4 regions of the Sporomusa sp. 246TCP1 genome follow, and region 3 is predicted to be linked to each of the others. Evidence: riboswitches for the same ligand, from Rfam matches in the RefSeq annotation. Region 3 holds a riboswitch; each other region holds the start of a gene.
The links. A riboswitch is a leader RNA that binds a small molecule or an ion and turns the genes downstream of it on or off. The one in region 3 is predicted to bind cyclic di-GMP.
Positions count from the first base shown of each region.

Region 1 (6,196 bases), 2.5 Mb from region 3:
GTTGGGATATGAGTTTGATGCAGGTAAGATTTTTTCTATTGAGGATGTCGATAATGATTTTTTTCTTGAAAGGCCGGTTGATGCCCTTGTTGATTTTTCGGATTCTTCAGGGGTTTATTTATATAGAAAGGCAGCGGAAGCAGGAATTCCAATAGTATCTGCTATTTCAAAATACGAACAGGAGGAAATAGATCTGATAAAATCTCTTGCAAAGTATAATCAGGTACTATATTCTCCAAACATTACGTTAGGAATTAACGTTTTGATGGTAGCAGCTCAAATTTTGCAAAAAATAGCCCCTCACGCAGATATTGAAATTGTAGAGGAACATTTTAAAGGAAAACGCGAAGTGTCTGGAACGGCAAAGAGAATTGCGAATTTACTAGGTCTCAATGAGGAAGAACACCTAAATTCTATTCGTGTTGGTGGAATTGTTGGGCGTCACGAGATCATCTTTGGGATGCCTAATCAGACTATACGGTTGCAGCATGAAAGCATAAACAGGGCAGCCTTTGGTCAGGGGGCTATTTTTGCAGTGAAATGTCTTATAGGCCAACCTCCAGGACTGTATACTATGGAAACAATAATTGCAGAGATGTTTAGACAAAATATTCCGGTATATTAGATTGCTCTGAGACATAATCATTTAAAGTTAATTAAAAGAAAATGACCTGATACAAGAAAGGGTTAGGTAAGATATGCGCATTGTAGTTGCACCAGATTCATTTAAGGGTAGTGTGTCAGCAGTGGATACTGCAAATGCCATTGAGAAAGGAATTCGTCAAGTTTTTCCAGAATCAGAAGTCATAAAGCTGCCAATAGCTGATGGTGGGGAAGGAACAGTAGAAGCCTTAGTAACGGCTACTGGCGGTCAAATTATAGTTAAACCTGTAGTCGGACCGCTTGGTGATATGGTAGATGCCCTTTGGGGTATTGTGGGAGACGGCGAAACGGCCGTTATTGAGATGGCGTCTGCCTCAGGTTTGCCTCTTGTACCTAAGGATAAGAAAGATCCCCGTATTGCTACTACCTATGGTACAGGAGAATTAATTAAAGCAGCTCTTGATAGGGGTCTAAGAAAAATCATTATTGGTATTGGCGGCAGTGCTACTAATGATGGCGGCAGCGGTATGGCGCAGGCATTAGGAGTAAAATTCCTGGACGCTAAAGGACATGAACTTCCGTACGGAGGAGCCGCTTTAGCCAACCTGGATTGTGTCGACATGTCGGGAATTGACATACGGCTTAAGGATACAAAGATCATGGTGGCTTGTGATGTAGATAACCCTTTGTGCGGACCAAAAGGTGCATCTGCTGTGTATGGGCCGCAAAAAGGCGCTAGCCCGGAAATGGTTGTCCAGCTTGATGAGGCTTTGCGGCATTTTGCCGGAAAAGCACAAAAGGCAACAGACAAAGAGGTAGCAGAATACCCAGGAGCAGGTGCCGCCGGTGGACTTGGTGCCGGATTCCTGCTTTTTACCAACGCTAAACTGAGGCCAGGCGTGGAAATTGTTCTTGAGGCCATTAACTTTGAAGCGATAGTGAAATCGGCTCAATTTGTGATCACTGGTGAAGGACGCACCGACTTTCAGACGGCTTTTGGCAAAGCCCCTGTAGGAGTGGCTAAATTAGCCAAAAAATATAATGTTCCTGTATTGTGTATTTCAGGTGGCTTGGGACAGGGACATGAAGAGGTGTTAAAACAGGGGATTGACGGAGTGATGAGTATCGTTCCCGGCCCGATGTCTTTAGATGAGTGTATAGAGCGCGGAACAGAATTAATTGAAAAGGGAGCGGAAAGGCTTTGTTATATTGTTAAAGCAGGCATGCAAATAGGAGGACGGAATTAACATTTTAGCTAGACTTGTCATATAAATGGTGGTAAAATTTACATGAAAATAGTTGAATGTTAAGCAAACTCATTGAAAAATGAGGACGCAAAACCGTGGGTCTAAGACAAAAATGTTATGGCTGCCAGGTTGCAAATTGAGTTAGAAACTCTAATGCAATCTAGTAGCCTATTAATTTTGAAAGGAGTGGGTCAAATGCTGTAGTGTTTCAACCTATTATTTTTTCTGATAAGGTTTTCATGACCTAGTATAACGAAGAAATGGTATTGACTATGAAAGAAGGCGCGAACTGCATGTTTAAAAATCTAAACACAGCAACAAAAATTATCAGCCTTATTATAATAATGGCTATTGGAATGGGATTAATCGGTTTTACGGGTTTCTACTTTAATCAAAAAGCAAATACGGACGTGACTAAAATTTATGAAGATAATTTACTGCCGATCAAATGGATAAATTCATTTAGAGTCAATATTAGAGCTGGAGAAGCTATTACTGTACAATTGATATTATTAAATATTGGTAAAGATCAAGAACAGAAATTTACTCAACAGTTTGTTAAACTTAAAGATGAAAATGATGGTATAATGGCTAATTATGAAAAAATGAATCTTGATCTGGCCGAAAGAGAAAGAATTTCCCAAATAAAAGAAGCATTAAACTCATATAGAATCGAACGCCAAAAATCTTTAGATATAGCATCTACTGGACAAAAATTAGATGCCTACGAATACTATAGGAATTATGCTTTACCTCATCTCAATACTATGAATAAGCTCTGTGACGAACTTGCAGAAAATGATGCTAAAACAGCAGATGTGATAAACATTCAGAATGATTTGGATTTTGCTTTTGCTAATAAAATGCTTATTTGTATCCCGTTAATATCCATGATACTTGCTTTAGGATTAGGATGGTGGGTAGCAACAATAATATCCAAACCACTTACTGCAGTAGTTGCCAATGTGCAAGAGATTGCGAATGGAAACTTAAACGTACAGGACATTAGCTTTGATTCTAAAGATGAGGTAGGTCAGCTAACTAAAGCTGTTAATAGTATGGCTGAAAATCTTCGAATTCTTATAAAAAATGTAGCTCAGACGGCGGAGCAGCTAGCGGCTTCATCCGAACAGTTAACAGCAAGCGCGGAACAATCTGCACAAGCTGCAACCCAGGTAGCTTCAACAATCGCAGAAGTAGCGAGTGGAGCAGAAAAACAATCAAAGGCTATTGATGATACGTCAATTACAATTAACCATATGTCGGCCAATGTCCAACAAGCGGCTGCGGACAGTAGCGTTGTGGCAAGCACTACAAACAAAACAGCTGAAACGGCACAAAATGGTCTGGGGGCTATCGCCAAGGCTAACGAACAAATGAGCAGTATAGAAAAAACAGTAAATAATTCCGCAATTGTTGTCGCGAAGCTAGGAGAGCGCTCTAAGGAAATTGGACAAATTGTTGATACTATATCTGGTATAGCCGGGCAGACGAATTTGCTTGCTTTAAATGCCGCCATAGAAGCCGCTAGAGCAGGAGAACAAGGTAGAGGTTTTGCCGTAGTTGCAGAAGAAGTTAGGAAACTTGCAGAGCAATCCCAAGAAGCCGCAAAACAAATAGCCGATTTAATTGGCGAAATACAACTTGAAACAGATAGCGCGGTTGCGGCTATGACTGACGGTACTAAGGAAGTAAAAAGAGGAACGGAAGTGGTAACTTTAGCGGGTCAGTCTTTTGATAATATCGCCAGTCTTGTGACTGAGGTTTCTGAACAAGTTAAAGAAATTTCTACTAATATGCAACAGATGGCAACAGATAGTCAGCATATTGTTTTAGCAGTAAATAAAATTGATACTATAAGCAGCGAGGCGCTTGGACATACACAAACTGTCTCAGCAGCAACAGAAGAGCAATCAGCATCTATGGAAGAAATTGCAGCTAGTAGCCAGAGCCTGGCTAAAATGGCAGAAGAATTACAACATGAAATCCGGAAATTTAAAATCTAGGTCAACCTAGTCTTAATGCGCTGCGCATTGCGCATACTAGGCTTAAATGTTATAGGAGTGAAGTATATGCGCTTTGTACCTAAACGAGCTTTTTTTGAGCCTCAGGCGTTAGAATTTCCGCTTGGCAAAAAGATCTATGATAAATTGCTGGATTTATCAGTGCCTATTGAGTTAACAGGGTCTCATAACCGTGTTACCGGCATTCCGGGGAAAAACCAACAGCAGACTTTTAGTGAAGCCAAACGTACTCTTGTTGTAGGCGTGCGTCGAAGTACTAAATTCTCAGCATGCAAGCCATCGGCCCATTACCAGCTTCCATTAAATACTAGTTGTCCCGGTATGTGTGAGTACTGTTATTTGGCCACAACGCTGGGTAAAAAGCCATATTTGCGTGTATATGTCAACAATGAGCAAATATTAGAACAGGCCGACGAATATATAGCTGAACGCGCGCCGGATGTTACCATTTTTGAAGGAGCGGCCACTTCTGACCCTATTCCGACAGAATACCTGACAGGAGTATTGCGGCAAGCAATTGAATTTTTTGCCGAGCGAACATTGGGACGGTTTCGATTTGTCACGAAGTTTACGGATGTTGACTCTCTTTTGGCTGTTAGGCATAATGGCCGGACACGGTTTCGTTTTAGTCTCAACGCCCCAACTGTGATACGAAAATACGAGCATTTAACACCGACGGCGGCGGAACGGGTGGCAGCAGCGGTCAAAGTGGCTGCTGCCGGTTACCCGCTGGGGTTCATCATTGCTCCTATTCTTCAATTCGAGGGGTGGGAGGAAGAATATGACTGGTTGTTCCAATCCCTAAATGACCAGTTGCCCCAGACAGCCCGTAGGGATATTACCTTTGAATTTATCAGTCACCGTTTTACTAAGCGGGCAAAAAGTCAGATACTGGATTTGTTTCCGCAAACAACTCTCCCTCTGGACGAGGAAGCGCGACGATTTAAATATGGGCAATTCGGTTATGGCAAATATCTTTATCAGGATAATACAATAGCAACATTAAAGGAATATATGTTTGCACAGGCAAAGGCGTACTTTCCAGAGGCTAAAGTGGAGTACTTTGTATAATGTAATTCATCGTGAAAGATTTTTCATTTAAGATTAGTAGAGATGAACCGTATCATTGGTAACGGTGCAGAATTTCAAACAAAGAGTAGAAAACTGCCCTGTTTGCCCTACTAATTTATTCATATCATCTGAATAATATTATCAAAAACATCTCTATAACTTTTGCTTTGTGCGGTCGGAGTTGCTTGAATAACATACACTATATTTTTTCCCGGCAGAATAGTTATCTCTTGCCCTCCATATCCTCGGCAAGCGTAACCTCCATCAAATAACCACCATAAAAATCCATACTCTTTTGCATTTTGCGAGGGCAAAACAGCTGCCTTGACATATTTTTCATCGACAATATCTTTTCCATTATCCAGAAATAAAAAACCGATTTTGGCAAGGTCGCAAGCTGACAAATCAGACTGCGCCTCATGATTCGGATTTTTGCTTATATTATAATCAACATCATTTGAAAACTTAGCCCATGCGCCACTTGTTATTCCAAGCGGTTCATACAGGTTTTCTTTACAAAACACATATGCACTTTTTTCTGCCGCTTTTCCAATAATCGCTGATAATAATATAACATCCCATTCTTTATATACAAACTTTGTTCCGGGTACATTAGCCATAGCTGTGTCAGCAAGCTGTCCTATGCAGTTTGCTACTTTCCAGAGCTGTTCAAGCATTGGGCAATGATAATGAATGCCACCATTCCAATAAATTCCCGACGTCATGGTAAGCAAATGCCGAATTGTAATCAGTTTATGATATGGGTGATTATTTTCTGCAAACTCATCAAGATAATTTGCAATGGGCTCATCAAGGTGCTTAATATATCCCTTATCCAAACAGATGCCTATACAAATGGACAAAATGCTTTTCCAAATAGATTTAATGTTATTACGGCTATTTTTATCAAATCCATTGTAATATCTCGCTAAAATAAGTTTGGAATCCTTATAAAGCACGACGCTGTTTATCAGCCGGTATCGTTTTTGTTTGATATATTCATCTGTAAATTTTGTTAGATCCTCATTCACTTCAAATACCGACCTATAATAGAATTTTTATCAGCTTTTAATTTAGCAGGAGTTCCTGTCGCAATTATATTTCCGCCGTCACTACCTCCACCAACTCCCATTTCAATTATATAATCGCAGTTTGACAGCACGTACGGGTCGTGTTCTGTAACAATGACAGTATTGCCTTTATCCACAAGCTCTTGCATTAGTTTCATAAGCCGTAAACTGTCGTGAAAAG
Region 1 is NZ_CM170492.1:2,497,507-2,503,702, reverse strand. Features, by position in the region: gene AC1ECB_RS12000 (4-hydroxy-tetrahydrodipicolinate reductase) at 1-625, shown strand, start outside; gene AC1ECB_RS11995 (glycerate kinase) at 699-1,850, shown strand; cyclic di-GMP riboswitch class I at 1,903-1,987, shown strand; gene AC1ECB_RS11990 (methyl-accepting chemotaxis protein) at 2,144-3,856, shown strand; gene splB (spore photoproduct lyase) at 3,923-4,945, shown strand; gene AC1ECB_RS11980 (serine hydrolase domain-containing protein) at 5,065-5,976, opposite strand; gene AC1ECB_RS11975 (excinuclease ABC subunit UvrA) at 5,973-6,196, opposite strand, start outside.
Region 1: another riboswitch for cyclic di-GMP. It lies ahead of AC1ECB_RS11990 (methyl-accepting chemotaxis protein); the one in region 3 lies ahead of AC1ECB_RS23640 (sigma-70 family RNA polymerase sigma factor).

Region 2 (6,196 bases), 2.5 Mb from region 3:
TCTGCACCGGCAACCACATGATTATTAGTTACGATATAACCATCTTTAGAAATGATAAAACCTGAACCTAATGCTTTTGTTAGTCCCGGTTTTCTTTTATACTGTTCTCCAAAGAAATCTCTAAAAAAGGGATTATTTAAAAAAGGATCATCATTATTTTGAATTTGTGTCTCAGTCTCAATTTTAACTACAGCTGGTCCTGCTTGTTTTACGATAGTTTGGATTGTGTCAGGCCCCAGAAATACATTTGGCGAGGCTGCTTCCAGATTTTGGGCTGCCTCAACAGATAAAGCTCCGCCACCAAGAATCAAACCGACAGTAAAAAAAACAGTTACAATAATAAGAAGAGCAACGCTTACCAGTGATTTTTCATTGTGCTTCATAATGTTTCTACCCCCCTATAAAAATCCTTTCTCTGAGTTGAGTTATAATCATCAATTGATGATTATACACCTCTATATTACATTTTTCACTAAAAGATAAAATTCCTGCAAGAAGTTTGTTTCAAATCTACATTTTAATCAAATTTTTTGCATTGGTCCCAGTGGCATACCAATCCGTAACACACAAACCTGCAGACCCTTTGTAATCATCGCTTAGTACTTAAATATTTTATTAACCAATCTCACGGACATGCCCACCAACCTAACTTTAGGAAACCTAAAGAATATACTTTGCATTTTTGGGGTAGCTTATAAGAATAAAAGTGGCCTTGTCCCTCTCGCATAATGCTCAAAGGACAAAGCCATCTATACTTATTTATACTAAAAAACTATTGTGGCGGAGTTTAAATGTTCTATATAACATGGTTTATATTTGCATGGATAATATGGCTAGTTTTTTCCGACAAAAACCGTTGGCGGGAAATTTTTCCGGTATGCATCTTCGCCAAAACCCTGGCGCTGGCTACCGATGTCTTAATGTTCTATTACCCGCTGTGGGAATACATCGGCCCACCTTATTTCATACACTTGGGTGAAGATCTGGCGATATACCCTGTTGTAACATATCTCTTTATTCAATGGCTGCCCAACAGTCGCGCAGCAAAGAATATGATAAGCTATTGGCTGCTTTGGACAACCGTTGCTATCTCTATCGAGCTAATCTATGTAAGTTCCGGGTACTTACGATACCATCAGTGGTGGACTATCTGGCATTCCTACATGGCCGACTGGTTTTTGTACTGGCTATTCTATCAATTTCACAAAATCTTTCGGCTGGAAAAATTGTCATCTGAAAAAAAGTAACCACGACGTAATATATCTTTAATCTTGAAATACTACTTGAGTGAAGAGCATCGCTCTCTGGGGGTGATATCAGTGATTATTAACCTGGAACAATTTATTATGATAATAGCAGCGCTAATTACTTTGGTATTGCTGCTTTTCGTCGTAGATTGGCGGTATTTTCGGGATTGGGTCGTCGTTTTCTTTTTTAAATGCACCCTTGATTTTATTTGGGGAGGTGCAGTTGAAACCCTTAAACTGTTAGAATATCCAGTCCGTCTACTACCGAAATATTTTGAAACAAGTCTGCTTTTTGAAGTGTGGGTATTTCCAGTAATGTGTATTCTATATAACCAAACTACCCGCACGCGAGGTCTAGTCGGGATAATATGGTATGCTCTATTGTTCAGTGCCTTCTTAACCGCAATAGAATATCCACTTGAACTCTACACCAACCTTATTAAATACAATAACTGGAGCTGGTTTACTACCTTTTACACGCTTACGCTGACATTTCTGGCATCCAGAGCTTTTATTGGCTTCTACCGATGGGGTTGCGATTATGTTAGCCAAAAGAGGTGACTATCAATCTGATCCGCTGCAAACTCTATTCCGTCCCGCATTTTTCGCCTGGTATAAAGCAGAATCAGCTTGCCGGATCAAATCTGAAGGAACCTTATCTAATTCTGGTCTTATGGTGGCCACTCCAATGCTTACAGTAACATATTCGGCCACTTCTGACAACTCATGCGGAATATTTAACTTCTCTATATTACTACATATTCTTTCCGTAACTGTTAGCGCCCCGCCTTTCTCCGTTGAAGGGAGAAGAATAACAAACTCTTCTCCGCCATAACGTGCTCCCAAGTCGCGGGCTCTTTTTAACGATTCTTTCAGAATGTTGCCCACTTTCTGTAAACACTCGTCTCCTGCGAGATGTCCATAATAATCGTTATATTTCTTAAAAAAATCTATATCAATTAAAGCTAGTGATAAAATATTTCCCTGACGTAATGCTCGTCTCCACTCTTTTTCTAGTGTCTGATCAAAATGGCGACGATTAGCTATACCGGTTAATCCATCTAGTAAAGATATTCGCTCTAGTATATCCCTATATTTCTTAAGCTCCAAATGGTTTTTTACTCGTGCCTTTATAATAGCGGGATTGGAAGGTTTTATAATATAATCTATAGCCCCTGCTTCAAGTCCCTCTGTTTCATGTTGAACATCATTAGCAGCCGAAACGAAAATAACGGGGATGTTTTGGGTATAATGATTTTTCTTCAAATTTCTGCATACCTCGTAACCATCCATTCCTGGCATTTCAACGTCTAGCAGTATAAGATCTATACTCTCCGAAGCAGCTAAAACTAAGGCTTCTTCTCCCGATGTCGCAACAAGAATATCGTAATCATTACCCAATATATCCTTCATGATTTGGTTACTTAACTTTGTGTCATCAACAAGTAAAATACGTTGCCTTTCATACTCCAAAGTTATCATCACTCCACGAAGGTAATCGATATATTCCCGTAGATGTAAGCATATCCAGTACCGAACCCGTGGCTCCTCTCATTGATATGTTAACACCTTTACGTCTTCCTTCAAAAACTATTGCAGCAATAACGCCAACACCAGCAGCATCCATATAAAGAGTGTCTTTAAAATCAAGACAGATAGCTGTAGATTCACCTTTAAAGAAGCTGTAGACTCTGTCGCGAACGCAATCAGTATTGATGGCAAGACATTCAGGACCAATATTAACCACAAAATAATTATAATTTTCTTTCACCAGTCCACCCCCGAAGAATAAGTACAAATATCAATGTAACCCTTTACCTCTGGATAATAAAAAATTGCCAGCTTCAGCTAACTTTCATGCTGCAACCTGGCAATCTTAGACTAGAATCTTTAGACCCATGGCTTTGCGTCCCGCCTTTTCAGGAGGTTTGCCAATATTATTTTTTGTTTTATTCTGCATAATACTTCATAATCCTGCTTAAAACAAAAAAACATGCGTAATCTTTTATTGTGAACTTTTATCTCGTCAAATTCAGCAGATTCTTTCGTTTATAAATACTTAATATCACCCCGGTGGCTGCCAGGTTTACAATCGTTTGCGTGCCGCCAAAGCTGACAAACGGCAGGCATACAGATGCAACGGGAGCCAGTCCCAGCGACATCAGCACATGCCAGGAAAAATTGACAGTAAAGTAAGCGGCAAGTCCCGCCACAACCATTCTCCCATACTGGTCCTTGACCTGCCGCGCTGCGCGGACCAATACCAGTGTTATGGTGCATCCTGCGGCAATAGCGCCGGCACCTGCCAACCAGCCAAACTTATGCACTAAGTAAAGAAAGACAAAGTCGGTGTGAAATGCTGTGGAAGCCGCTTCTGGCATGGAAATGCCTTGCAACTCTGCAGAACGGATAATATTGAGGAGACTCAAATTATCCGCGGCCAATGACAGTTTGATCAGAATTAAACCAACCGGCATCAGCAGGAAGCCGATGATTCGTGTTTTTGGGGCACCGGACATAGCCATGAGGACAATGAATACCAACGTGTAAACCACCGCAAGATAAGCGGTGTTGCTTATCATATAAAGGAAATCCGGAATGATCAAAAGCATAGCGGCCTTTATCATCCAGGACCCATTTGTCCAGTCTCTGCCGATGAAGATTCCTGCCAGAGCAAGAGTAAGGAAACATGGCGTAATGCCAATATAGTTAATGAAGAGGTTATGGTTGTAACCACCGATTAAAACGGGACCTAACGCCAGAAACGATTTTCCATTCAGGGACGGCCCCAGCATCAACACGGCTAACCAAAGCAGTATTGTGCCCGCATAAAGGTGCGGAGTGTAAGGACGCAGCTTTCTAAAATCATAGTAATGCAGCCAAAACAATATCGCGGTTCCGATGCCGGTAAAAATCGCGCTTTTGACAAACACGTGCAGCGCACCTGGCAGCACACCACTTGTGTCAAGCATATGCATTACAGCCAAGCCCAGAAAGCTCATTAAGGCAACAGCGCCGACCAACGGCCAGTTTCTCTGGGGTGCATGGGTTTGCTGGAACTGCCAGCCTAAGTCGGTCGCATCCCCCATTCTATGTATCGCGGCCTGGATGGCGTCCTGCTCTGACAGGCCGTCGTTTTTCAATTCCAGAGCAATCTCTTCCAGATGAGACAACAGCTCCGACTTCACCTGCCCATGTACTTCATGCCATTTTATTTGAGAACATACTGCATCCAAATAGGTTTGCACTATACGATTTTGTTCTAACGACATACAATCGCCTCCCCGAGAATCTGTTCTACCGCCGAGCGGAATACAACCCACTCCCGTCTTTTTTCTTCAAGCTGCGACCGACCCCGCTCGGTCAATCGATAGTATTTTCTTTGCCGATTCCCCTGGGCATCCGACCAATAGGCTTCAAGCATCCCGTCCAGTTCCAGCGAATGCAATATGGGGTAAAGCGTTCCTTCCTTGAAGTGAAACACCCCACCTGAAGTATTCGCCATCTCTTTGATCATTTCGTAGCCGTACATCGGTTTTCGTTCCAGCAATTTCAGAATAAGGATAACCGTACTTCCCTTAAGCAGTTCCTTATTGACCCGCACTCTTGAATCCCCCTTGTTTAAGCATTGTTATTCAATGCATAGTATATCTATGTATTATAGTAATACACTTCCTAATTATTTGCAATAGATTATTCATTTAACGAGACTCACTCTGTGCAGTCTCTCTTAGAGAAAGGAATTTTCGGTCTGCGCCTTAAGGAATGTCTATCCCGAAACAATCTGTAATTTTTGGGCGACTACAGCATCCGCGGGAGCAAAATCATACTGGTTCAATTCATGAATATTTACCCAGGCAAACATGTCGTGATCAATCAATACTGCATCACCTTCGACCCACTCAGCCCAATAAAATAGCAAGTTTATCGGACCCCGTGAGTGCTGATGCCGGACAGACATAAAATGGTTTCGCGCACATACACGCATATTTAATTCCTCAAATATCTCCCTCTCAAGACCTTGTTGGGGAGTTTCATTTTTTTCGATTTTACCGCCTGGAAACTCCCACTTACCATTTAGCTCTGGTGGAAACGTTCGTCTTGTAATTAGAAGTTTGTTATTTTTTTTATTAAACCGGCTACTACTTCTTTCATGAATGGTATCTCCTATTCTCTAGCTTGTGTAATGCCTTACTATCCTTTATCAGCATTTCAACGTTTTCTTTCTTCGTAGCCCAACTGGTGCAAAATCTCACGGCACTGTGTTTAGCATCGACTTTTTCCCAGAAAGAATAAGAATACTTTTCGCTCAATTTGCTTAACACCTCATTCGGTAAAATTGGAAACTGCTGATTTGTCGTCGAATCATATCGGAAAGAAAATCCTTCTTCAGCAAATGCCTCTCGAATCATCATCGCCATATCGACGGCATGTTTTGAAATTTCATAGTATAAACCATCTTCGAATAAGGTTTCAAACTGAATCCCCAATAATCTACCCTTAGCCAGCATTCCTCCATTTTGCTTGATAATATACCGGAAATCTTTTTTCAAAGCATTATTTATAATTACTACGGCTTCCCCCATCAATGCTCCGATTTTCGTTCCCCCTATATAAAATACATCACATAGGCTTGCAATATCTGCCAAAGATAGATCACTATCTTTGGCAGACAGACCATATCCTAATCTGGCACCATCCATAACAAGTGGCAATCCACATTCCCGGCAAACTTTACTTAGTGCTTCCAACTCGGATTTACTATAAGCGGTTCCATTCTCGGTAGGGTGAGATATATAAACCAAGCCGGGCTGCACCATATGCTCGTGAGTTACATCATTCCAGTGAGCATCATATAGCTTTTTTACCTGTATTGCCTGTATTTTTCCATCCTCACTCGGCAAAGTAAGTACCTTATGACCAGTAGCTTCAATCGCTCCCGTCTCATG
Region 2 is NZ_CM170492.1:2,455,214-2,461,409, forward strand. Features, by position in the region: gene AC1ECB_RS11785 (S1C family serine protease) at 1-383, opposite strand, end outside; gene AC1ECB_RS11790 (CBO0543 family protein) at 792-1,247, shown strand; gene AC1ECB_RS11795 (CBO0543 family protein) at 1,347-1,808, shown strand; gene AC1ECB_RS11800 (diguanylate cyclase domain-containing protein) at 1,812-2,720, opposite strand; gene AC1ECB_RS11805 (STAS domain-containing protein) at 2,710-3,018, opposite strand; cyclic di-GMP riboswitch class I at 3,106-3,190, opposite strand; gene AC1ECB_RS11810 (FtsW/RodA/SpoVE family cell cycle protein) at 3,266-4,519, opposite strand; gene AC1ECB_RS11815 (PadR family transcriptional regulator) at 4,510-4,851, opposite strand; gene AC1ECB_RS11820 ((deoxy)nucleoside triphosphate pyrophosphohydrolase) at 5,017-5,418, opposite strand; gene AC1ECB_RS11825 (threonine aldolase family protein) at 5,399-6,196, opposite strand, start outside.
Region 2: another riboswitch for cyclic di-GMP. It lies ahead of AC1ECB_RS11805 (STAS domain-containing protein); the one in region 3 lies ahead of AC1ECB_RS23640 (sigma-70 family RNA polymerase sigma factor).

Region 3 (6,196 bases):
CTTCAAAACCACGTGTCATGTTAATCCCATGATCAGCATCACCGATGGCAGCATCAAGCTCGGTAAGCTTTTCCTTATTGGCTATTATTACATCCGTTAGGGCCTCTATTGCCGCAATAGCATTTGCCACTTATATCCCTTCTCTCTTCTAGAATTGAACGAATGCCGGGGTGTCTGCCGGTGCAAGCAACAGCGCTTTTAGCTCACTGTCAAGTTTCAATACAGTAATGGAGAAACCGGCCATTTCCAACGAAGTCATATAATTGCCAACATACGTCTTAGCAATTACGATGTTTTTTTCAGCAAGCATGGCTGCTACCTTGCGATTAACTATATATAGTTCCATGAGTGGCGTGCCGCCTAAGCCATTAACCATTACAGCCACTTCATCGCCAGCATTTAGCTCACTATCACCCAAAATCTTATTAAGTAAATGCTCGGCAGTCTCATCAGCTGTTCGGATGAACTCCCGGTGGGTACCGGGTTCGCCATGAATACCCATACCGATTTCAACTTCATTATCAGGCAGCGTAAAACTAGTTTTGCCTGCCGCCGGTACCGTACATGGCGATAACGCCATTCCCATGGAACGCACATTGGCAATAACCTTTTCTGCTGTTTTTTGTACCTCGGCTAAATTCGCGCCCTGCTCAGCTTTAGCACCGGCAATTTTATGTACAAATACAGTACCGGCAATGCCACGCCGTCCGGTAGTCCAAGTACTATTTTCTACTGCCACATCATCATTAACAACCACTTTGGCCACTTTGACGCCATCTACTGCTGCCATTTCGGCGGCCATTTCAAAATTCATAATGTCACCAGTGTAATTTTTGATGACAAGCAATACTCCTTTCCCGCCATCAACGGCTTTAACAGCCTCATATATTTGATCAGGTGTTGGCGAGGTAAATACAGCACCAGCTACCGCACCATCCAACATCCCGCGCCCTACATAACCGCCGTGAGATGGCTCATGTCCACTGCCGCCGCCTGAAACTAATCCCACTTTACCTTGTACTGGTGAATTGGTGCGCACCAGTACATCAAACCCTGCTACCCGTTTAACATACTGAGGATGAGCCAAAACCAGCCCTTGCAACATTTCCTCTACTACTTGCTCGGCATTGTTAATAACCTTTTTCATTAATCAAAAGCCTCCCCGCAAATTTTACTATCCCGCGTACGGTATACTAAAATTATTGTACTGCAATGCGGCGTTGTAAAGCAAACCATAAAAGATATCTTACGGATAGACAGGCAGACACTTTTGATGAAAAAGTGCCTGCCTATTTGCTACTAATTTAAACTTTGTTCCAGGTACAGCATTACCACCTAAACAAGATTTATCGCTACCCGAGCTTACTAAGCTGCCCGGTTTTCCTGCTATAGTTACCCCTGTCCTTCAACTTCAATGACATTTTGCTGCGAACTCTTTGGATCGCATTATCGACAACCTTTTCCTGTACATTCAGCTTTTTAGCGATTTCGCGTTGCTTATAACCTGCAATATATAGATCTATGACCTGCTTTTCCATGCAGGACAAACTGTGTTCCAGCTCATCCTCAATTCGTTCTACCATTTCTTCTTCGATAATAAGAACAGCTGGGTCTGTTTGCTTGGTATCAATAAATACCGCCTCCAGGCTTATACCGGGTGATTCTGGCACCCCATGCAACGATACAGCTTCATTGAGAAAACAATGCTTTTTGCGATTATACATGGTAACAGCCGATTTGATTGTATTTTTAATAGTAAGTTCTGCTATCATCCGAAACGATTTTCCCCGTTGCTCATCAAAATGGCGCACAGCTTTATATAAGCCAATTAAGCCCCATTGATACAGATCGTGATAATCCCCACCAGGCAAGTAATAGGTTTTGAGATATCGCAAGATCACCTTATTATATTGTCTTGCGATTTTTTCAAACTCTTCATTGTTAACACAGCCATCACTATCAAAACATGACTCAAGCACTCCAGCAACTCCTTGTTATCATTTTTATTTTATTAGACACCTGCTCGTAATACAGTCTGAATTATGCTTAAAATGGGCAACAAAGAAGACAGACTAACGCCTGTCTCTAATTCAACCATACGCTAGTTGGCGGCTTGGCAATCATAGACTCTTCGTCCTTAGACCCATAGCTTTGTGTCTTTGCCTTTCGACAAATTTACCAAATATTTATCTTTATTTCATTATAAAACAGCCGCTTTATCATTTACTGTCGAATTTATGTTCATAAATATATTTTTTTGTTATTTTATTGTTAATTCTCTAAATTCTACTATCTCATATCAGTTTACTACTGCTCTGAAACCGCGGAATCCTACATATTTAGCCATAACTCTCCAATTTAAGACAGCCACATAACAGGGTATGTACTAACCAGGCAATCTGGAGAAATCACTAAATTTTGTAAATTGCTTGTGAAAAAACAGCTGGACACTATCAACAGGACCATTCCGGTGCTTGGCAATGATAACATCGGTAATGTTCTTGTTCTCCGTTTCCGGTTCATAGTAATCTTCACGATAAAGGAAGGCGACAATGTCAGCATCCTGCTCAAGTGAACCTGATTCGCGCAAATCACTGAGCATTGGTTTTTTTACCTGTCTGGATTCTACGCCCCGGCTAAGCTGAGATAAGGCAACAACCGGCACCTTGAGCTCTCGGGCTAAGGCCTTTAGCGATCGGGATATCTCAGAAATTTCCTGTTGGCGGTTTTCACTGCGTGAACTGCCGGTGCCACCTTGCATAAGCTGGAGATAATCAATGATTATAAGCTTTAGATCATGTTCAATTTTGAGTCTGCGGGCTTTGGAGCGCATCTCCATAATGGTAATGCCAGCAGTATCATCAATAAAGATCGGGGCGGCCGCCAAACGGTCAGCAGCCCGCACCAATTTATCCCAGTCGTTATTTTCAAGCTCTCCAATTCGGAGGCGTTGGGCATCAATGGGAGCCTCCGAACAGAGCATCCGCTGTACCAGCTGCTCTTTGGACATTTCCAGACTAAAAAAGGCTACCGCTTGTTTTTCCTTAATAGCAATGTTCTGGGCAATATTAAGAACAAAGGCCGTTTTACCCATACTGGGACGGGCAGCAATTAGGATAAGGTCTGAAGGCTGCAAGCCTGATGTCAGCTTGTCCAGGTCTTTAAAGCCTGTTGCCAAACCAGTAATACCACCTTTAGAGGAATACAGCTCAGAAACCCTGTCAAATACATCAAATATAATATTTTTTATCGACGCGAATTCCTGACCAACCTTGCGCTTGGAGACTTCCAGAATCATCTTCTCCGCCTTATCCATGATGACAGCCACTTCTTCATTGGCTTCGTAACCCATACCAGCTACATAAGTGGCAGTAGTAATAAGCTGCCTTAGCAGTGCTTTTTCTTCGACAATCCGGGCATGATACATGACATTTGCCGCGGTCGGCACACTGTTAGCCAGGGCGGATACATAAGAAATGCCACCGGCAGCCTCCAGCTTTTCATCCCGGCGCAATATCTCAACAACGGTTACCAAATCCACAGCGTCATTTTTATTAAACAACTCCATCATGGAATTATAAATCAGACGATGTGCCTCGCGGTAAAAATCCTCTGGTCTTATGATTTCGGATACCTTCGAAATCGCTTCGCGTTCAATCATCATAGCGCCCAGTACCGACTGCTCAGCTTCAACATTTTGGGGGGGAACGCGGTCAATCATGTAATTTCTCCTCACTTAATAAAAAAAACCACGCTTATCCAGGCATAGTACTACATTGCTTACCTGTTTCAGCGCGACTTTTCCGATATAATAACGTTCTAGGCGCTAGCAACCTCAATTTCATCAAACAAAATTGCCATGGCCTCTTCGACTGTGACAACAGGCCGAATAACAAGCCCCAAATGATTTTCTGGAATATCTGCCTTGTTTTCTTGTGGAATAATCATCGTCGCAATACCGGCTTGTTTGGCACCATAGGCCTTTTCAAATACACCACCAACCGCCTTGACCCGGCCTTGAATAGAGATTTCTCCCGTAATGGCTACGTCCTGGCGAATAGGTTTACCAGTAATGGCGGAAATAATGGCCGAAACTATCGCTGTACCAGCGGACGGACCATCAATGCGACCGCCGCCAATGATATTGACATGCAAATCATAGCTAGCCAGGTCCTGGCCAGTAAGTTTCCTAACAACCGCAGCTGCGTTAAATACCGAGTCTTTGGCCATACTACCGGCCGTATCGTTAAACCGGATACTACCTTTGCCTTTTTCTGCAGGAAATGCTACAGCCTCAATTTCCAACACCGAACCAAGATAACCACTGACCCCAAGACCAAATACCTTACCTACTTCCAATGTAGCTGCTGCCTTGCGGATTACATAGGGTGACAGACGGCTAACCTGTGCTACCCGGTAGACATCTGCTTTGGTAATACTAACAAGCTGTTGGTCTTGCCCTACCCGCATCAACGCCATACTATAGGCATCAGATAGAATATTGACAGCTTTCCGGCCCTCAATCGTATAGTCACTGATAAGTTGCGGCACTTCCGGCTCAATAACCACAGCAAGCTTGACTGCTGCGTTGTACACAATTTCCTGAATATGCTTGGGAGTTAAGGGCTCAAAGTAGATCTCGGCACAACGTGAACGCACGGCTGGCGTAATATCACTGGCATCTCGGGTGGTAGCGCCGATAAGGATAAAGTCTGCAGGCGCACCTTCTTCAAACAACTTTTTAATATATTTAGGAATACTGCTATCTGATGGATCATAGTAAGCCGAATCAAAAAATACCCGTTTATCTTCAAGCACTTTTAGCAGCTTGTTCTGCAGCATAGGATCCATCTCACCTATTTCATCAATAAACAAAATGCCGCCATGGGCATCGGTAACCAGGCCCGGCTTCGGTTCAGGCACCCCGCTGTCTGCCAAATCGCGACGAGCCCCTTGGTAAATAGGATCATGAACTGAGCCTAACAATGGATTCGTAACATCACGGGGGTCCCAACGCAAGGTCGTGCCATCAACCTCCACGAAAGGTGCCTCTTGGGCAAAAGGTGTACCTTTTGTCTTTTTGGCCTCTTCTAATACCAGTCGAGCCGCCGTAGTTTTACCAACTCCGGGTGGCCCATAAAGGATAAGATGTTGAGGATAGGGAGAGGCCAGTTTGGCTCTTAGAGCCTCTACCGCCCGCTCCTGACCAATAATTTCATCAAAAGTAGCCGGACGCAACAGCTCCATAGCCGAACAGGTTAATTTGCGTGTCTCAAGCTTTTCCAATTGCGCGTATTTTTTGAGTGTCTGGGGATTTTCCACATTTGCAGGACTTTCTTCCTTAATGACCTGGGTGCGAATTTCCTGTACATATTCTTGATGGCGTTCTTCCATTTTTTCTGCAATTTTCTTTTCAATACGGTCTTCGACCGTACGACGGGCGCAAAGGTCTGCCAACTCGTCTTCAATTTCACTTAATATTTCGGGAATATTCTGCAAGGCCGGCAGCTGGTCAAGGGTAGGATCCTCAAATACCAGCTTTTGTAGCGCCAACACCCGCTCGTCAAGGCGGGCAGAACGCATAAGGTCCAACGCTCCCAGCTTTCCGGCTTTAAGCACGACTTTTTCTGCACCTAGAACACCGGTATACAAACCGTACAGTGCGGCTACCTGGCGTTTAAGTTGATCTTCCTGATTGCTGCCACTGGCAGCGCGGTCAGCTTTACCGCTGCGTACTAGTTTGTTAAAAAAATCTTTCATGGTAGTACCTTTCTAATTGTAACTTACTCTGCTTTAAGGGTCACTTGAATCTGAGTACTAACTTCCGGATGCAGTTTAATGGGTACAGTAAAGGTTCCCAACGACTTGAGTGCATCTTTAAGCTCAATTTTGCGCTTGTCAAGCTCAAGCTTATGCTCCTTAACCAAAGCATCAGCAATATCCTTTGCCGTAACTGAGCCGAATAATCGACCGCCTTCTCCCATCTTTACAGGAATACTGACAGTAATTTTAGTCATCTGCGCTGCCAGTAGCTTAGCCTCATCAAGAGCACGCTCTTTTTTGCGCTCTTCAGCAACCTTTTGCAAATTGGCATTATTCACATTATTGGCAGTAGCCATAACGGCCAGTTTTTGCGGTAAAAGATAATTGCGGGCATAGCCCTCAGATACTTCAATTATATCACCTTTTTTACCGA
Region 3 is NZ_CM170492.1:4,975,044-4,981,239, forward strand. Features, by position in the region: gene dhaL (dihydroxyacetone kinase subunit DhaL) at 1-130, opposite strand, end outside; gene dhaK (dihydroxyacetone kinase subunit DhaK) at 149-1,147, opposite strand; gene AC1ECB_RS23640 (sigma-70 family RNA polymerase sigma factor) at 1,353-1,979, opposite strand; cyclic di-GMP riboswitch class I at 2,105-2,190, opposite strand; gene dnaB (replicative DNA helicase) at 2,387-3,721, opposite strand; gene lonC (Lon family ATP-dependent protease) at 3,820-5,760, opposite strand; gene rplI (50S ribosomal protein L9) at 5,784-6,196, opposite strand, start outside; gene AC1ECB_RS23660 (DHH family phosphoesterase) at 6,190-6,196, opposite strand, start outside.

Region 4 (6,196 bases), 370 kb from region 3:
CTCAAACCACTGGCGGGCAGTGAACTGGCTTTCGTTGGCGGCGATTTGGCTTACGACCCGTTTTTTGTCTGGATCGTTTTTGGCCGCAATTAGTTCACTTTTCAATTTTTCATTTTCCTGATTAATTCGGTCATAATCCTGGCGGAGTTTTTTGTAGTCGTCAATGACTGCTTGCTCCTGATTGTGGCGGCGCAGTTCGGCGATGCGGGTGTCCGTGATTTCTGTTGGATCCACTTTGGCCGTAATGGTGACGCGGAATAGAATTCCACCGGCAGAAACGAACTTGGGATCGTCATAATGCTTGTCCGCTATGGACACCATCCCGCTGGCCAGGACAGTGATTTCGTCTCTGGTTACGGCTAATTTGTTTGTCTGTGTATAGCTTTCTAGGTAGACGCCTGCTTGTTCGACAGCAGACCGCTGGGCTTGCTCAAGGGCACGTCCCTTGGCAGTCAGCATGGTTTCTCCTTCTCCCATAGTATATTCACCGGTCGCGATTACGGTCCTGGTTTCTGCCAAGGCGGACGGTGCGAACAGAATGAGTATCATTAGTCCTGCCAAAAGGCTTTGGGAGATTTTCGACAGTAGTTTTCTGAATAACATCAATAATGACCTCCTTGGTTTGTGTGAGTGAGGGCGAATTGAAGCATGCTGCGCACAACAGACATAAAAAAACTATAACGTGGTATCTTCATGTGTCGCGAATCACGTCTACAGATAGTGTTGCAATCAATATAGTACAAACTATTTTATTGCTGGCTTCGAGTTTGAGTCACTAATTCTACTAATTCTTCAGAAAACATATGTAATTCTCCACTATCTTTTTTCTCATCATAATAAAGTAATATTCTGCTCTTAGTACCACGCCAAGCATAACTATATTCATTATAAGTCTTATTTTGAGGAGTACCAAATTTTAGCTCAGCATTGTCCCGCAAAATTAACCAAGTATCATATTTATTATAACGAGCATTTACCGAAATTAGTTTTCCTTTCCAAAAGCCATAGAAAATATTCTGAACCTTTGCATCATCTAAATGAAGATCATCTTGATCTCGTTTATACACTTGAATTCCGCCGAGACTTTTATCAGTGTATTGGTATTTCATTATATCCTTAACTTTTTCAAGATCTGTACCCCATTTAATTTCCCTAAACCCATCTGGTTCGTTAGGAAAAGCATAAACCTGTTCACTTTGGTTCAAAAAAAACAATGAAAAAATTATACCTATAAAAATAATTTTTATAATTCTATACTCTTTTATCACCCAGATCACTCCAATTCGATTAAAATAATTAATTTTCTAAAAAACTAATCTAATTAAACTATATAACACCTCCAACCTCTCGAATATGACGCTTAACTTTTTCTATATTAGGGTCAGTAGATCGAGTATATCTGCAAAAACATTTTATATGCTTGTCGAGTCTCATTAAAATATGTAATTTCTAAAAGCGCTAACGGTTTCCCCAGCTTCTTAACAAGTTATTAACAGCTTGTACTTTAGCTTGTACTTTAGGGTCATGGTCACTAGCAGAAGTGTATTGTAAAAATAGTTTGAATAACTGAACAACTTCTGCCTTGCTCCGTCTTAGTTTCATATATATTAATGCTTTTTTAAGATAAGCATCTGTGTATTTAGTGTCTAATTGTATAGTCTTATCAAAATACGATATAGCCGTATATAGCTCACCCTTTGCTTCATAATTAACACCTAGATTATAATAAGCAGTCACATATTCAGGATTTATTTGAATAGCAGAATTAAAGTCAGAGATAGCTAAATCATATAGCTTCTTATCAAAATATACAGTACCACGAATATTATAAGCTGATACCAATTGTGGATTTAACTGTATTACTCTTGAATAATCCCCAATAGCTAAGTCGTATTGCTTTAGGGAATAATACGCGTAGCCACGTTTCTGATAAGTTTCTATATCTTTAGGCTCAAATTCAAGACTTTTGGTAAAATCCTTGATTGCTAATTCATATTGTTCCTTAGCTAAATAAGATGTACCGCGATTGCTGTAACTCCCTGCGTAATTAGGATTTAATTGGATAGCAATGTTGTAGTCTGCAATTGCTAAATCATATTCATTTTGAAAGCCATAGATCGAACCGCGATTATTATAAGCATCTGCATTTTGAGGATTTAACTCAATAGCTTTGTTGTAGTCTGCAATTGCTAAATTAGTTCTATTTTTTATTTGGTAAGCTATACCACGATTAACATAAGCTGTAATGTATTGAGGATTTAGTTCAATTGCTTTACTGTAGGCCGTTATAGCATTATCGTAATCCTTAGTAGAAAAAAGATAATCACATCCCTTACCGAACCATTGAATAGCAGTGAAAGACTGCTCATTTTGTGCTATCTTGTTTTCGACTTGTTTTTTTGCTTCAACAGAATTTGCTTGTGCCAATTGTTGTTTAAGTGCCGTAATCTCCTGCATAGCCCTTTTATAGTCTTCTTGTACTACCTTTAACATATCGAGGCTTTGTTTATCCTGGATTTTATTTCGCATTGCCTGGACGTTATCTGTACTCACTGTACAGCGAATTTTAACCCAGAACTTAAATGCTTCATCGCCAACAATATCACGCTTCTTATCGAGCACGGTAGTCTCAATTAAGCCTGATGCAAAAGTTCTTATCTCATCCTTAGTTAATTGCATATTTTTAACTTCAGAAAAACTCTCAAGATATGTACCTGCCTGCTCAATAGCAGTACGCTTTGCTTCGACTACAGCTCTTTCTTGAGCAACAGAAGGAGTTTCACCATCACCCATAATATAAGTACCTTCTGCAATGATTTCTTTAACTTCAGCAAAAGAAGGTGAAGGGAGTAATATAACTGTTAATAGTAATAGGCTAGCAAGTAATCGACAAAAATAATTTTCAATAAACATGTAACCACACTCCGTTATTTGTATATCTTACTTTTATACCACAAAATTCCTTTATTTCCTCTTAAGTATAAGAGTAATTTATATAGGAATAAACCAATCTATAGGTAATAGTATATTAAATATTTTTTAGTGACAACATTACTGCTGAATTACAATTATATAACAGATAAAGATCAACTGCTATGCAATATATAACTGAATAGTAGGAATAATAATGAGCCGATTAGGATGAAGGTAATCCACCTTGACTGGCCTTTTATATTTAGAAAAACCGTCAAAATTTTTTAAAAACACGAATTCTTTCACAAATTTTACAAAAAATCCAATGCATAGAAGGAATTAAAAGAAAAATGTAAAATATAAAAAATATTGTATGAATTTTGTTTTGATTATTATTGGTTACTTGTTTAATAGAGAATATTATATGGGCAAACTTATCCGAAAGGTAAGGACGCAAAGCCATGGGTCTAAAGATTTTTATCTATGATTGCCAGGTTGCTAATTTGACTATTAGTACTGGCAGTTTTTTTGTTTATCAGTGCTATAGTAAGGTAGATGTTCAGAATGTATTGTGATGATTTGTAAATAAGGCTACCCTTGTGAGCTATAGGTGCAAATCATCTTCAATATTACTACCTCAAGCCTGGGGGAAATATAGTGGAAAATGTAGCTTTTCTTATAATTGAAAAGGGTACTCCGTATGAAGTTGGTACGATTTTGCCGTTACAAATCAATAAGAATTTGATAGGTAGAATGACTGCTTCTTTTGTACCCGAAATAAGTTTTACTAATCTTTTAATTTCCCGCAGCCACTGTGTTATTGAGTTTCGTAATGGCGGATGGATGTTGTCTGAGCTTGGCAGTCGCCATGGAACACTGATTAACTATGAAAGAGTTGAGGCCTCGAATGAAGTGAGTCTACATGATGGGGATAGGATTAGTCTTGCTGGGGACGTTGCTATTTTCCGGTTTGTTCTTCCACAGATGTCTGAAAATACAATTGACCCGTCCATTGGACAACTTCAGTCTGAGAAGGAGCGCGAAACCCTATTAGATAGTTCTTTTCTTGTTAATTTGGATAAAATGCAATTAGTAATCAATGGACAAGAGGTATATCTATCTGTTAAAGAATGGGAGTTATTTGCTTTGCTTTATCAGAATCGTGATAAAGTGATTTCTCATGATACCATCATGAATGAAGTATGGAAAGAGCGTGCTTTAGAAAACAGCGTATTAGATGTTAGTACTGAAGAAGTTAATATTCTAATTTTTCGCCTGAGGAAAAAATTGGGAACCTATAGTTCGATTTTAAAAACAATTCGAGGTCGGGGATGTATTCTCGAATTGCCTAAATAAGTCGATCTATTTTTTTTTTATTAAACTGTAATTTGTTTGTAATATAACTGGATAGAAGGCTCAAGTATACTAGATATATATATAAGTTTACAGATGAGTAACTAAGAAGATTAGTTAAAGAAATGATAAGAACTGACTTTAGTATGTTATTAAGTACTGAAATATGGGGATGGTTACATGAGCCTACATTATATTACATCAGAGCCAAAATTTTTTTCTCATGTTGGGGGGAGAAAAGAGCAAGAAGATTACTGTGGTTATTTAGTTTCCCAGAGTAGGGATTTTGGCTGTTGGGTTATTGCAGATGGTTTGGGAGGTCATGAAGGTGGTGCGATTGCTTCAGAGTTGGCGGTTACCAATGTGATCAGGGCTTTTGATAAAAATCCGGAGGTTTCAAAAAAAGCATTACAATGGTATATCGAACAAGCTCAAAATGCCATTCTTATGGAACAAGCAAGAAATCCAAGACTTTTTTGTATGCGTACAACAATTACTGTATTACTCCTAACTTCTAATATGGCAGTATGGGGCCATGTTGGTGATTCACGGCTATATCATTTCAAGAATTGTTGTGTTGCTTCTTGTACTAAAGATCATAGTGTTTCACAGGTATTGGTAGATGCAGGTAAAATAAAGTATCAAGATATACGCTTTGATTCCAATCGTAATAAACTGACTAAATGTTTGGGTAGTAAAGAGTACTTTAATCCAGAAATAATAGAATACTCAGATATTGGAAGCAATGAATGTTTTTTTCTATGTACTGATGGCTTCTGGGAGCATGTATTTGAATCTGAAATGGAGGCAGACCTAATGGCGGCTGATACACCGAATCAATGGTTGGAAAGCATGGAAAATCGCTTGAAAATTAGAGCAACCGGAGCGTATGACAACTATACGGCAATGGCCGTTTTTTTAGAAGTAGAGAATTCACAACAAGGTCAGTGCTTGGGGGAAGGAAAAAATGTATGCTTTAGTCGTTAACGCCGGTCCAGGGCGAGGTAAGAGGCTAATTCTTAAGGGAAAAGTTGATTTTACTGTCGGTAAAAATGATACTTGTGATTTAATTATTGATAATGCTATGGTTGCAGAGTTTCATGCTCGCATTTCAATTTTACCAGGGGGAAAAGTCCGGCTAGAGACTTGCAATCGAAATAGCCCTTCTATTGTCAATAACAGACAGGTTAATGAGGCTGTCCTGCTCGAACCTGGAGACACCATTAAAATCTGTGACAGCATTATTAATTTGTACAATATTGGTGGCGAGGAAAAGCCACTAGCGAAATCGGTGCCTTTAATAAAAGAAGCAGACATAAAACCTAACTATGAACCAGCGACAGCAATTAAAAGAACAATGGATTTTGGTAAAATGTCTGTCACGACGATTGGGCGTGATCTTTCCAACGACATCGTATTAAAGCATCCACTAGTTTCTAGGCATCATGCCAAAATCATGTTAGTTAATGGCCAATATATTATCACTGATTTAAATAGTACTAACGGAACTTTTCTTGAAGGAAAACTTGTCAAAAAACCGACGGTACTGCCGCTAAATGCATTGATTTCTGTCGGTGGCTACAGAATGTATTTTAACAACGGGCGGATAATAGAGTACGACGATACCGATGGTGTTCGTGTGGAAATAATAAATCTCTTTCGAAAAGTAACTATAAGGGACAAAAAAGAAAAGATTCTTTTAGACAATATTAATCTTACAATTGAACCACGTGAATTTGTGGCAATTTTAGGTGGCAGTGGAGCAGGTAAAAGCACTTTTTTAGGTGCTCTTACGGGAATGTCAAAATTTAATTCCGGAAGTGTTCTCATCAATGGTTTGGATATTGGTGAAGAATACGGGATGGTAAAATCCATGATTGGTTACGTACCACAGGACGATATTATTCACCAAGAACTTACTGTTAATGAG
Region 4 is NZ_CM170492.1:5,346,546-5,352,741, forward strand. Features, by position in the region: gene AC1ECB_RS25225 (tetratricopeptide repeat protein) at 1-603, opposite strand, end outside; gene AC1ECB_RS25230 (hypothetical protein) at 750-1,268, opposite strand; gene AC1ECB_RS25235 (tetratricopeptide repeat protein) at 1,459-2,913, opposite strand; cyclic di-GMP riboswitch class I at 3,331-3,416, shown strand; gene AC1ECB_RS25240 (FHA domain-containing protein) at 3,571-4,269, shown strand; gene AC1ECB_RS25245 (PP2C family protein-serine/threonine phosphatase) at 4,447-5,253, shown strand; gene AC1ECB_RS25250 (FHA domain-containing protein) at 5,234-6,196, shown strand, end outside.
Region 4: another riboswitch for cyclic di-GMP. It lies ahead of AC1ECB_RS25240 (FHA domain-containing protein); the one in region 3 lies ahead of AC1ECB_RS23640 (sigma-70 family RNA polymerase sigma factor).